DNA from 3 places in the Streptomyces sp. NPDC096048 genome. Region 2 is predicted to be linked to each of the others. Evidence: riboswitches for the same ligand, from Rfam matches in the RefSeq annotation. Region 2 holds a riboswitch; each other region holds the start of a gene.
The links. Region 2 has a riboswitch for cobalamin ahead of ACIQ6R_RS03660 (ribonucleoside-diphosphate reductase subunit alpha). Riboswitches for the same ligand answer to the same signal wherever they lie in the genome.

Region 1 (3,867 bases), on a different contig from region 2:
TCAGCAGCACGGTGTCGGACAGGAACCGGGCGAGCTGGGTGAGGTTGGCGGGCCCGCCCTCGACCAGGTACCGCAGCGCCTCCGCCACCACCCCGGCCGGCACCGACGACTCGGCCATCAGCTCCGCGTCCGGCACGCTCTCGCCGCCCAGCAGGACGGTCGGGACACCGGCGGCCTTCAGCGCGGCGAGCCCGTCCTCCCAGGCGCGCTTGCCGCCCAGCAGGCGTACGACGGCGATGTCCGCGCCCTCGACGAGCCCCGGCAGCTCCTCCCGTACGTCGACCCGGGTCGGGTTGCCGATCCGGTAGGCGGCCTGGGACGCTCGGGCCGCCAGCAGGTCCGTGTCGGCGGTCGACAACAACAACACTGTGCTCATGCGGGCGCTCCCGGTGGAATGAAAGGCAGACCTCGTGGCGCGCCGGACTCGATGAGCCGCCACAGCGCGTCCGTGTCCGCGTGCTGTTCGATCAGGTCGCCGAGCCGGTCGAGCTGCTCCTCGCGCAGCGCGGCGAAGGAGGTGTCGGGGGCCGGTACGAAGCGGCGGCCCGCGGCGGCGGCCACCTCGCGCAGGAACGCCCGCCGGAAGCCGTCCGACTCCAGCGAGCCGTGCCAGTGCGTGCCCCAGGTCTGGCCGACCCGGCAGCCGTCCAGGAAGGCTTCACCATCCGTGACTTCGGCGACCCCGTGGTGGATCTCGTACCCCTCGACGCGCTCGCCGAGGGCCTCGCCGACCGGTCGGGTGAGGGTCTTCTCGCGGGCGAACCGCACCCGCACGGGCAGCAGTCCGAGCCCGTCGACGTGCCCGGCACGCGACTCGACCTCGTCCTCGATGTGCTCGCCGAGCAGCTGGAAACCGCCGCAGATGCCGAGCACGGGCCGGCCGTCGGCGACCCGGCGCGCGATGGCGTCCGCGAGCCCCCGCTCCCGCAGCCACCGGAGCGCCCGGACCGTCCCGCGCGTCCCCGGCACGATCACGAGGTCCGCGTCCGCCAGCTCCTCCGGCCGGTCCACGAACCGCACCACGACACCGGGTTCGGCGGCGAGCGCGTCGACGTCCGTGAAGTTGGACATCAGCGGGACGGCGCAGACGGCGACCCGCAGCACGTCCTCGCCGACCGGCGGCGCGACGACGGACTCCCGCACCGTCCCGCGCAGGGCTGTGTTTGATCTGAAAGCGGGCCGCAGCCCGTCCTCCTCGTCGATGCCGAGCCCGTGCCGGAAGGGCAGCACGCCGTACGTGTGCCGCCCGGTGAGCCCGTGCAGCATCTCAAGACCCGGTTCCAGCAGCGAGACGTCACCGCGGAACTTGTTGACGAGGAACCCGGCGACCAGCGCCTGGTCCTCGGGCGCGAGCAGCGCCACCGTCCCGAAGAACGAGGCGAAGACCCCGCCCCGGTCGATGTCGCCCACCACCACCACGGGCAGCCCGGCACCCCGGGCGATCCCCATGTTCACGATGTCGGTCCGGCGCAGGTTGATCTCGGCCGGACTGCCCGCCCCCTCACAGATCACCGCGTCATACGTGCCCCGCAGCTCGGCCAGACAGTCGAGCACCGTGCCGAGCAACTGCCGCTGCCGACCGCCGTGGTAGCCGCGGGCGCTCATCTCACCGACCGGCTTGCCGAGCAGCACGACCTGGCTGCTGCGCTCGCCGCCCGGCTTGAGCAGCACCGGGTTCATCAGCGCGGTCGGCTCCACGCGGCACGCCTGGGCCTGCATGGCCTGCGCCCGCCCGATCTCGGCGCCCTCGCGGGTGACGAAGGAGTTGAGCGACATGTTCTGCGCCTTGAAGGGCGCGACCTTGACGCCCCGCCGCACCAGCCAGCGGCAGATCCCGGCGGTGACGACGCTCTTGCCGGCGTCGGAGGTGGTGCCGGCGACGAGCAGGCCACCGTTCATGACGTACGTCCCTTCTCGAGGAGGCGACCGCTCACGTCGTACGTCCCTTCCTGACGGCCCCGCGCACGAACAGCCGCACGCCCGCGCACACGCCGAGCGCCAGCCAGCCCACGCGCCGGGAGAGCCGAACGGCCCGGTCGATGTCGCCGGAACCGGCCCGGACGGCGCGCCCGGCGGCCCCGTTGAGGACGGGCCGGTGCTCCACCCGGCCGCCGTAGGAGAGCGTCCCGCCCAGCCGCACGCCCAGGGCGCCCGCGAACGAGGCCTCCACGGGCCCGGCGTTGGGGCTCGGGTGCCGAGCGGCGTCGGCGCGCCAGGCCCGTACGGCGCCGCGCGGATCGCCGCCGGCCACGGTGGTCAGTACGGCGGTCAGACGGGCGCCCGGCCAGCCCGCGAGGTCGTCGAGGCGGGCCGAGGCCCAGCCGTACCGCCGGTACCTGGCGGACTTGTGGCCGACCATGGCGTCCAGGGTGTTCACGGCCCGGAAGCCGAGCAGTCCGGGCACCCCGCCCACGGCGCCCCACACCAGGGCGCCCACCACCGCGTCCGAGGTGTTCTCGGCAACGGACTCCACGACGGCCCGGGCGATCCCGTCGGCGTCCAGCGCCTGCGGGTCCCGCCCGCACAGGTGCGGCAGCCGGGCGCGGGCCGCCTCGATGTCGCCGGCCTCCAGGGCACGGCCGACGGCCCGGGCCTCGCGGGCGAGCGAGGTGCCGCCGACGACGGCCCAGGTGGCCGCGCCGGTCAGCGCGACGGAGGCGGCGGGGGAGCGGCGTACGGCGTGCGCGGCGGCGGTGCCGAGGGCGGCGGCGCCACCGGCGCACACGAGGGTGTGCACCGCGCCCCAGCCCCGGTGGTCCCGCCACAGCACTCGTTCCACGGCACCGGCGGCACGGCCGAACACGGCGACCGGGTGTCCGCGGCGCGGGTCGCCGAGGAGGAGGTCACCGAGAAGGCCGGCGGCGGCGCCGTACGCGAAGACGCGTTCGGCGCGCACGGCTCAACCGGCCGCGGGGCGGGAGAGCGAGTCGCCGGTGTACCCGGAACCGGTGCGTCCGGTACCGGTGCGTCCGGAAGTGATGTGTCCGGAAGAGGTGTGTCCGGAACCGCTGAACCTGGAACGGCGGCCGCGCATGGCGATATGTCCTCACTCAGGGTGTCCGCGCCCTGGTTAGAAGAGACCGGCGGTGAGAGTTCCTGGCTCCCGGGGGCAGTACCCCGGTCACAGTGGCGGGACCGCGCCGGATTCGCACCGGGCTTCCTCTCCTGCCGCCGTATTGGCTCCGGCAGTCCACCACGGCCCGCGAACACCCGTCAACCTGGCGTTGACCTGCAACGGGGGAGTGTGCGAAGCCCCACACGCGGGCGGTGTGCGCCGGCACGGGAAGAGGCGGGGCGCGGGACGGTCGGAGTCCGTCCCGCGCCCCGCCTCAGGGGTGTGCGCGGTCGCTCAGGCGACGATCAGGTAGATGCCGTACGCCACCGCCGCCGCGCAGGCCGCGAAGCAGGCGTACGCGCCGGTGACCGCGAGGGCCGCGGAGCCGCCCTGGCCGGCCGCCCGCTCCTGGCGGGAGAGGCCGACGATGCCGAGGGTGAACAGGCCCACCAGGGCCACGGTGGCCACGAGGCTGACCCCGAAGACGGAGCCGAGAGCTGCCCAGTCGATGCTCATGGAGGTTCGCTTTCCTTCGTACCCGGGCGCGGGTTCAGACGGAGGTGGTGGCCGAGGGGGCCTTGGAGTCGGACGCGGAGCCCGGGGCACCGGCCGCGGCCAGGTCCTCGGTCACGCCCGCCGGGGGCGGGGACACGGCGGCCATCGCCGTGGTCACCACACCGGCCTGCTCGGGCTCGTCGACGACGTTGGTGTGGTCGACGACCTCGCGCCGGGAGATCTTCCAGATGGCGGCGCTGGAGGCGACCAGGAAGACGGCGACGAGCGCGGTGCCCCAGTCGCCCAGGCCGCAGACC
Region 2 (3,867 bases):
GGGCGCCAGCGGGCGTTGGAGCGGCCCGCCTGCTCGGTCGGGTAGAAGTTGATGTCGACGACCCGGTCGAGGAAGGTGACGGCGGTGCGGACGGTGGCGTCCAGGCGCTCCCAGTCGATGTCCCGGGTGACCGGGTCCACGAAGGCGCCCAGGTTGACCGAGCCCAGGTTGCAGACCGCCGTCTCCCCGTCGTCCGTCACCTCCAGGATCTCCGTGCAGAGGTTGGAGGAGTGGACGACGTGACCGGGCTCCGCGGTCTGGTTGGCGGTGCGGTTGGCGGTGTCCTTGAAGGTCATCCAGCCGTTGCCGGTCTGCGCGAGGGTGCGCATCATGCGGCCGTACAGCTCACGGGCGGGGAGGGTCTTGCGGGCCAGACCCGCGGCCTCGGCATCGCGGTAGGCGGCGTCGAACTCCGCGCCCCACAGGTCGACCAGCTCGGGCACGTCGGCGGGCGAGAACAGCGACCACGGTCCGTCGGCGTCCACCCGGCGCATGAACTCGTCCGGCACCCAGTGGGCGAGGTTCAGGTTGTGCGTGCGGCGGGCGTCCTCGCCGGTGTTGTCCCGTAGCTCCAGGAACTCCTCGATGTCCGCGTGCCAGGTCTCCAGGTAGACGGCCGCCGCGCCCTTGCGCCGGCCGCCCTGGTTCACGGCGGCGACCGAGGCGTCCAGTGTCTTCAGGAACGGGACGATGCCGTTGGAGTGCCCGTTGGTGCCGCGGATCAGCGAACCCCGGGCGCGGACGCGGGAGTAGGCGATGCCGATGCCGCCGGCGTGCTTGGAGAGGTTGGCGACCTGGTGATAGCGGTCGTAGATGGAGTCCAGCTCGTCCTTGGGGGAGTCCAGGAGGTAGCAGGACGACATCTGGGCGTGCCGGGTACCGGAGTTGAACAGGGTGGGGGAGGAGGGCAGGTAGTCGAGGCGGCTCATCAGCCCGTACAGCGCGGCCACCTCGTCGGCCGAACGCGGGCTGTCGTCCTCGGCGAGTCCGGCGGCCACCCGCAGCATGAAGTGCTGGGGCGTCTCGACGACCTTGCGAGTGATCGGGTGCCGGAGCAGGTAGCGGCTGTACACGGTGCGCAGGCCGAAGTAGCCGAAGCGGTCGTCGGCGGCCGGGTCGATCAGCTCGTCCAGGCGGTCCGCGTGCAGCCGTACGAACTCGGCGGTGCGGTCGGCGATCAGACCCTCGCGGTGACCGGTGGCGACCGACCCGGTGAACGAGGTGACGCCCTGCGAGGCGGCCTCGGCGCGGATGCCGATGGTCAGCAGCCGGGCGGCCAGCCTGGAGTAGACCGGGTCCTCCGAGATGAGCCCGGCCGCCGCCTCCGTGGCCAGCTCCCGCAGCTCGGACTCGTCCGCACGGGCGGACCGGCCGCGCAGTGCGGCGGCGGCGACCCGGCCCGGGTCGGCGCCGGGGAGGTCGGCGGTCAGCTCGGTCAGGGTCCGCAGCAACGCGGCGCCGGGCCCGTCGGGCTGCTCGGTCACCGGGGCCGCTGAAGTCGTCGCCGGGGTCGCTGAAACCGGGTCGGCTGGCGCGATGGTCACGTGGGGGCACTCCCTCGCTCGGCACGGGGCCTGGGGGAGGGCAGGGCAGCTCACGAGCGCACACGGCGTCGCGTCCACCGGCCCACTCCACGAGGCCCGGACGTCAGGCACCCGGACCGGGACGGTACGGGCGCACTGTCGGCAGGTCCTCGGACTGGACATGCGTGTGCACACGTGCGGAGACGCGCGGATACACACAAGTACACCGTTGCGGGACAGTTCCGGATTCGCACCGGATTCCCCTGCGGCGACAGCGAGCACGAGCATACATCTTGTGCCGGGTTCGGCGAGCACCCCCAGATGTTGTGTCGCGGAGGGGTCGTCGAGGGGCGGCGCTGGTGTCAGAGCGTCAGTTCATAGGTGAGGAGCGTGATGTCGTCGAGCTCCGGCAGCGGGTTCCAGTCGCGCTCGGGCGTGCGGGCGAAGCCCATCCGTTCGTAGAGGCGGTGGGCGGTGCGCATGGTCGGCTGGGTCGACAGCACGACGCGCGCGCAGCCCTCCACGGCTCGGGCGCGGTCGACGCAGGTCCGCACGAGGGCCACGCCCACCCCGCGTCCGCGGGCCTCGCGGGCGACGGCGAGCATCCGTATCTCGGCCTCGCCGGGCCGGGCGATGTCGGCCATGGGGCCGCCGGACGGCACGAAGGTCACGCCGCCGAGCACCCGGCCGTCCGCCGCGGCGACCAGCACCTCGGCGGCCGCCGCCCGCTTGGCCACGTTCCTCAGCTCGCCGAGGTACGCGTCGCTCTCCCCGAAGTCGAGGAGACCGTCCCGCAGATAGGCCTGCGCGGTGATCTCACCGAGGGTGCCGTACTCGTCCGCCGCCGCCTGCCGGATCACGAAGTCCATGACGCCGAGTGTGCCCGACGGGTACGACAACGGGCCGCCGGATCTCTCCGACGGCCCGCCGCGTATCAGGGATGGCGATCAGTGCGAGGTGCCCGCCGTGGCCGGCGGCAGCTCCACCTCGACGCCGGGGTCGCCCGCGTCCGCCGTGTAGTCGCCGGGCTTGGTCTCGTCGACGCCGTCGGGGGCCTTGAGGGCCCGCATGACGAAGGTCAGGACCACGGTGACCGCGACGTTCAGCACGAAGGCGGTGAGGCCGATGTAGCCGATCTCGCCGATGCCCGGTATCTCCTTGGAGGAGCCGCCGAAGTGCTTCTGCGTCGGCGAGGCGACACCGTACGCGGCGACCGTGCCGTAGATCATGCCGACCGCCCAGCCGCCGAGCAGCGCCCAGCGGTGGAACCAGCGGGTGAACAGGCCGCCGACCAGGGCCGGGAAGGTCTGCAGGATCCAGATGCCGCCGAGCAGCTGGAAGTTGATCGCGACCGTCTTGTCCATGCCGAGGACGAAGACCAGCGCGCCCACCTTCACCATCAGGGACACCAGCTTGGAGACCTTCGTCTCCTGGGCCGGGGTGGCGTCCGGCTTGATGAAGTCCTTGTAGATGTTGCGAGTGAAGAGGTTCGCGGCGGCGATCGACATGATCGCCGCCGGGACCAGGGCGCCGATGCCGATCGCCGCGAAGGCCACGCCGGCGAACCAGTCCGGGAACATGTTCTCGAACAGCTGGGGGATCGCCAGCTGCCCGTTGTCGACCTTGACACCGGCCGCGATCGCCATGAAGCCCAGCAGCGCGAGCAGGCCGAGCATCAGGGAGTACAGCGGCAGGATCGTGGTGTTGCGGCGGATCACCTCGCGGCTGCGCGAGGACAGCGTCGCGGTGATCGAGTGCGGGTACATGAAGAGCGCGAGCGCCGAGCCGAGCGCCAGGGTGGCGTACGTCCACTGACCGCCGTGGTCCGGCACCAGTCCGCCCTTGCCCGAGTCGCTGAACTTGTCGTTCGCCGCGGCGAAGATGTCGTCGAACCCGCCGAGCTTGATCGGGATGTAGATGATCGCCACCGCGATCACGATGTAGATCAGCGTGTCCTTCACGAACGCGATCAGCGCGGGCGCGCGCAGCCCCGACGAGTAGGTGTACGCCGCCAGCACACCGAAGGCGATCAGCAGCGGCAGGTCCTTGATGAACCAGTTGGTGTCCTTGCCGCCGCCGACACCCATCACGTCCAGCACGGCCTGGATGCCGACCAGCTGGAGCGCGATGTACGGCATCGTGGCGAGGATGCCGGTCACGGCGACCGCCAGGGACAGCCCCTTGGAGCCGAAGCGGCCGCGTACGAAGTCCGAGGTCGTCACGTATCCGTGTCTGTGGGAGACCGACCACAGCCGCGGCAGGAAGGTGAAGATCAGCGGGTAGACCAGGATCGTGTACGGCACCGCGAAGAAGCCGGCCGCGCCCGCCGCGTAGATCGCCGCCG
Region 3 (3,867 bases), on a different contig from region 2:
CTCCTCGACCCGGGAGCGGACCTCCGCGCCGGACAGGCCCAGGTTCAACGGCCCGAAGGACACGTCCTGGGACACCGACGCCGCGAACAGCTGGTCGTCCGGGTCCTGCACCACCAGTTGCACCGTGGTCCGCAGCCGGGTCAGCCCCCTGCGGCCGTACGTCACCGGCTCCCCGTCCACCGTCAACGTCCCCGCGCGCGGCCGGAGTCCGCCGCTGAGCAGCCGCATCAGCGTGGTCTTGCCGCTGCCGTTGCGGCCCAGCAGCGCGAGCGCACGCCCCTCGCGCACCGCGAAGTCCAGACCGGTGAGCACGTCCGGGCCCTCCTCGTACGCGAAGGACACGCCCCGCAGGGCGACCAGGGACGACGCGGCCGCCTCCCCCCTCTCGATCGTCTCGCTCACGACAGCGGCCTTTCCAGTACGAGGGTGAGGGCGGCCAGCGCCGCCAGCAGCGCGACGCTCGCCGCCGTGAACGGCACGGACACGCGGGCCTCGGGCACCAGGACGCGCAGGGTGCCGTCGTAGCCGCGCCCGGCGAGCCCCGACTGGAGCCGTGCCGCCCGGTCGAAGGCCCGTACGAACGCCGTGGCGCCGAGTCCGCCGAGCGAACGCCAGGCGGCGGCCCGGGTGGTGTGGCCCAGCCGCGCCGCCTGCGCCTCCCGCACCCGGCGCACGGAGTCCAGCAGCAGGAAGCTCATGCGGTACGTCACCAGCGCCACGTCGACCACCGGCGCGGGCACGCCGGCCCGCACCAGGCGGGGCAGCAGGTCGGACATCGGCGTGGTGAACGCGAAGAGCAGCACCCCGAGGGAGGCCGCCGAGGTACGCAGCAGCAGCTCACCGGCGAGCACCGGGCCGCCGTCCGCCGCCGTCAGGAACCCGTCCGGGCCCCCGACCTGCACCAGCAGCGGCAGCGCCCCGGTCACGCAGAAGCCCAGCGGCACGCGGTACGCCCGCCACAGCCGGCGCCCGGGCACACCCGCCGGGCCGAGCAGCACGGCGAGCGCCGTCACCAGCACCAGCGCCGCGCCCGGCCAGGGCGGCAGCGAGATCGCGAGGACGGTCAGCCCCAGCCCGAGCACGGCCTTGTCCACGGGATGGCGGCGGCGCCAGCGACTGCTGTGCGCCGCCGCGTCGATCGGCAGCACTCAGTCCCCTTCGGGGACGCCCCGCGGCGCCGCCGCGGCCCGCTCCTCGCCCTGCCGCCGGCCCCGGCGCAGCCCGAAGTAGTAGGCGAGTACGCCCGCGCCGATCGCGGCCTGCACGGCGAACAGCGCCGACTCGATCTCCCCGGACGGCGGCTCGTACAGCGGCGAGAACCACGGCTCGTAGTCCGGCTCGATCTCCGTGATCGCCGTCTCCGCCTCGACGTCCGCACCGGCGAACGGCTCCTCCTTGTGGTCGCCGAGACCCAGCACCAGCGGCAGCACCGCGAGCGCGGCCACGGCGAGCAGCAGCAGGGCGTTGATCCTCGTGTCGCGGCTCATCGGGCCACCGCCTCCGGCTCGTCGGTGCTGCTCTTGCCGGCCTTGGTCAGCAGCACGCCCAGCCGGGTCAGTTCGCCCTTGCTGGACTGCACCAGCAGCCGCATCACGATGACCGTGAGCAGGCCCTCGCTCACCGCGAGCGGGATCTGCGTGACGGCGAAGATGGACCCGAACTTGCCGAGCGCGCCCAGGAACCCGCTGCTCGGGTCCGGGAACGCCAGCGCCAGTTGCACGCTGGTGACGCAGTAGGTCGACAGGTCGGCGACGAACGCCCCGAAGAACACCGCGACCATCAGCGGCACGTCGTAGCGGCGCAGCAGCCGGTAGACGGCGTAGCCGGCCCAGGGTCCCACGATCGCCATCGAGAAGACGTTGGCGCCGAGTGTGGTCAGCCCGCCGTGCGCCAGCAGCAGCGCCTGGAAGAGCAGGGTGATGGTGCCCAGCACCGCCATGATCGGCGGACGGAAGAGGATCGCGCCCAGACCGGTGCCGGTCGGGTGCGAACAACTGCCGGTGACGGACGGCAGCTTCAGGGCCGACAGAACGAACGTGAAGGCTCCGGAGGCGCCGAGGAGCAAGGTGCTCTCCGGGTGCTCCCTGACCTCACGGGTGAGTGACCGTACTCCGTGGACGACGAACGGCGCGGACGCGACACCCCAGGCGATCGCGTGCGCCGGTGGCAGAAAGCCCTCGGCTATGTGCATGGCTCAGCAGACCCTCTCCAGCACCTCGTGGATGGACGACGCGCCTTGGCCGGTCTCCTGGCTTACGGGTACCACCGCCCGTGCTCCGCCTTCCCGGATCGCAAGGATCCAGTGGCTGCCCGCGAGGGCCGGAGCCGGACTTCCCGATTCACAGTGGCGAGGGCCGCACCGGCATCACACCGGATTTCCCGTTCACCAAGGCGTGGCGACAGTAGTGCTCCCACCGGGGCAGTGACAAGCGGGCCTCCGGGCCGGTGGGCCTCGGCACGGCCCCGTCAGCCGCGCCGGTCCCGCTCGGTCCGCCGGACCACCATGTCGCGCGCGCGTGTGGTCAGCGCGGTCGCGGCGGCGGTGAGGAAGACGAAGCTGTAGACGATCTGCAGAACCGTCACGACCCGCGCGGCCTGACCCCGCGGGGTGATGTCCCCGTAGCCGACGGTGGCGAGCGTCACCACGGTGAAGTACAGCGCGTCGACGCGGGTGCGCAGGCCGGTGAACTCGCCCGGCTGCTTGGCGAGGGCGTAGTAGGCGGCCGAGAAGGCGTGCACGGACAGGATGATCAGCAGCGGGATGACCACACCCGGCCGGGTCTCCGGGCGGTCGACGAGGACGTGGCGGATCTGGCGGAGCAGCAGCACGGCCACGAAGGTCAACACCAGGGCGAACAGCAGCCAGCTCAGTACCGGACGCCCGGGGCCCAGATGGTCGAGGGGAAGGAGGAAGTAGGCCACGACCGTGCCCGCCGCGATGCCGGCCCGCGTGAGCCAGGGCCGGGCCGTGCGCCAGGCGGTACGCCATCGGGCGCCGTCCGTCCGCGTGGTGGTGGCCCGGCGCTCCGTCACCGTGCCGTCCCCGGCGCCGCTTCCGGCGGTTGCGCCTCCGCCCCCGGTTCGGTCCGGCGTACCAGCTGGGTGACGACGAAGGCGACCACCGACGCCGTGACGATCAGCGGCATCTGGTCGTACGCGTCCCCGCCCACCAGCAGCACCGCCAGCACCGCGCTGGCCAGCGGCAGCCCGGTCACCGCGGCCGCCGCGGCGGAGATGCCGAGGGCGAGGGCCGGGGTCGCGCCGAAGCCGGGCAGGCCGGAGCAGGCCATGGCCGTCGCCGTTCCCAGCAGCACGGCCGGGAAGATCGGGCCGCCGCGCAGACTGCCCAGCGCGATGCCCCAGGCCAGCCCCTTGCAGGCGACGAGCGAGACCAGCGCGCCCACCGGCCAGGCGTGCGGGTGCGCGGCGAGCTGCGCGAGGGTCGCCTGACCGGACAGCGCCGCCTCCGCCGGGGAACGGCCGGTGATCAGGGCGTACGCGGCGAGGCAGCCGCCGACCGCCGTGGCGCAGGCGACGGTACGCAGGGCCGTGCGGTGCCGCGTCCAGGAGACGGTCCGGTGGCCCAGCTCGCGGGCCAGCGTGATCAGCACCGCGATCAGCGCCGCCGTCGGGACGCCCCACAGGAAGTCGCCCGCGTCCGGGTTGGCGCCCGGCGGCACGTCGTGCAGGGCCAGCGCGCCGATCTTCAGGCCGGTCCACTCCCCGAACCCGGTGAAGACCAGGGCGCCCGCCGCGCTGGCCAGCAGACAGGGCAGCAGCAGGGCGACCAGCTGGGCGCCGCCGAGCCCCGCCCCCTCGATGAGCAGGACGGCCGCGACGACCGGCCCGCCGAGGATGGTGGAGATC

Region 1: another riboswitch for cobalamin. It lies ahead of ACIQ6R_RS08275 (cobalamin biosynthesis protein); the one in region 2 lies ahead of ACIQ6R_RS03660 (ribonucleoside-diphosphate reductase subunit alpha).
Region 3: another riboswitch for cobalamin. It lies ahead of ACIQ6R_RS29160 (energy-coupling factor ABC transporter permease); the one in region 2 lies ahead of ACIQ6R_RS03660 (ribonucleoside-diphosphate reductase subunit alpha).

The regions. Positions count from the first base shown of each region.
Region 1 covers NZ_JBIWGG010000003.1:56,414-60,280, reverse strand. The annotation lists gene cobN (cobaltochelatase subunit CobN) at 1-376, opposite strand, end outside; gene ACIQ6R_RS08280 (cobyric acid synthase) at 373-1,899, opposite strand; gene ACIQ6R_RS08275 (cobalamin biosynthesis protein) at 1,931-2,896, opposite strand; cobalamin riboswitch at 3,070-3,211, opposite strand; gene ACIQ6R_RS08270 (hypothetical protein) at 3,350-3,571, opposite strand; gene ACIQ6R_RS08265 (anion permease) at 3,606-3,867, opposite strand, start outside.
Region 2 covers NZ_JBIWGG010000001.1:764,813-768,679, forward strand. The annotation lists gene ACIQ6R_RS03660 (ribonucleoside-diphosphate reductase subunit alpha) at 1-1,544, opposite strand, end outside; cobalamin riboswitch at 1,667-1,828, opposite strand; gene ACIQ6R_RS03665 (GNAT family N-acetyltransferase) at 1,886-2,392, opposite strand; gene mctP (monocarboxylate uptake permease MctP) at 2,471-3,867, opposite strand, start outside.
Region 3 covers NZ_JBIWGG010000011.1:180,492-184,358, reverse strand. The annotation lists gene ACIQ6R_RS29175 (ATP-binding cassette domain-containing protein) at 1-402, opposite strand, end outside; gene cbiQ (cobalt ECF transporter T component CbiQ) at 399-1,148, opposite strand; gene ACIQ6R_RS29165 (energy-coupling factor ABC transporter substrate-binding protein) at 1,149-1,487, opposite strand; gene ACIQ6R_RS29160 (energy-coupling factor ABC transporter permease) at 1,484-2,191, opposite strand; cobalamin riboswitch at 2,221-2,406, opposite strand; gene ACIQ6R_RS29155 (potassium channel family protein) at 2,467-2,940, opposite strand; gene ACIQ6R_RS29150 (chloride channel protein) at 3,030-3,867, opposite strand, start outside.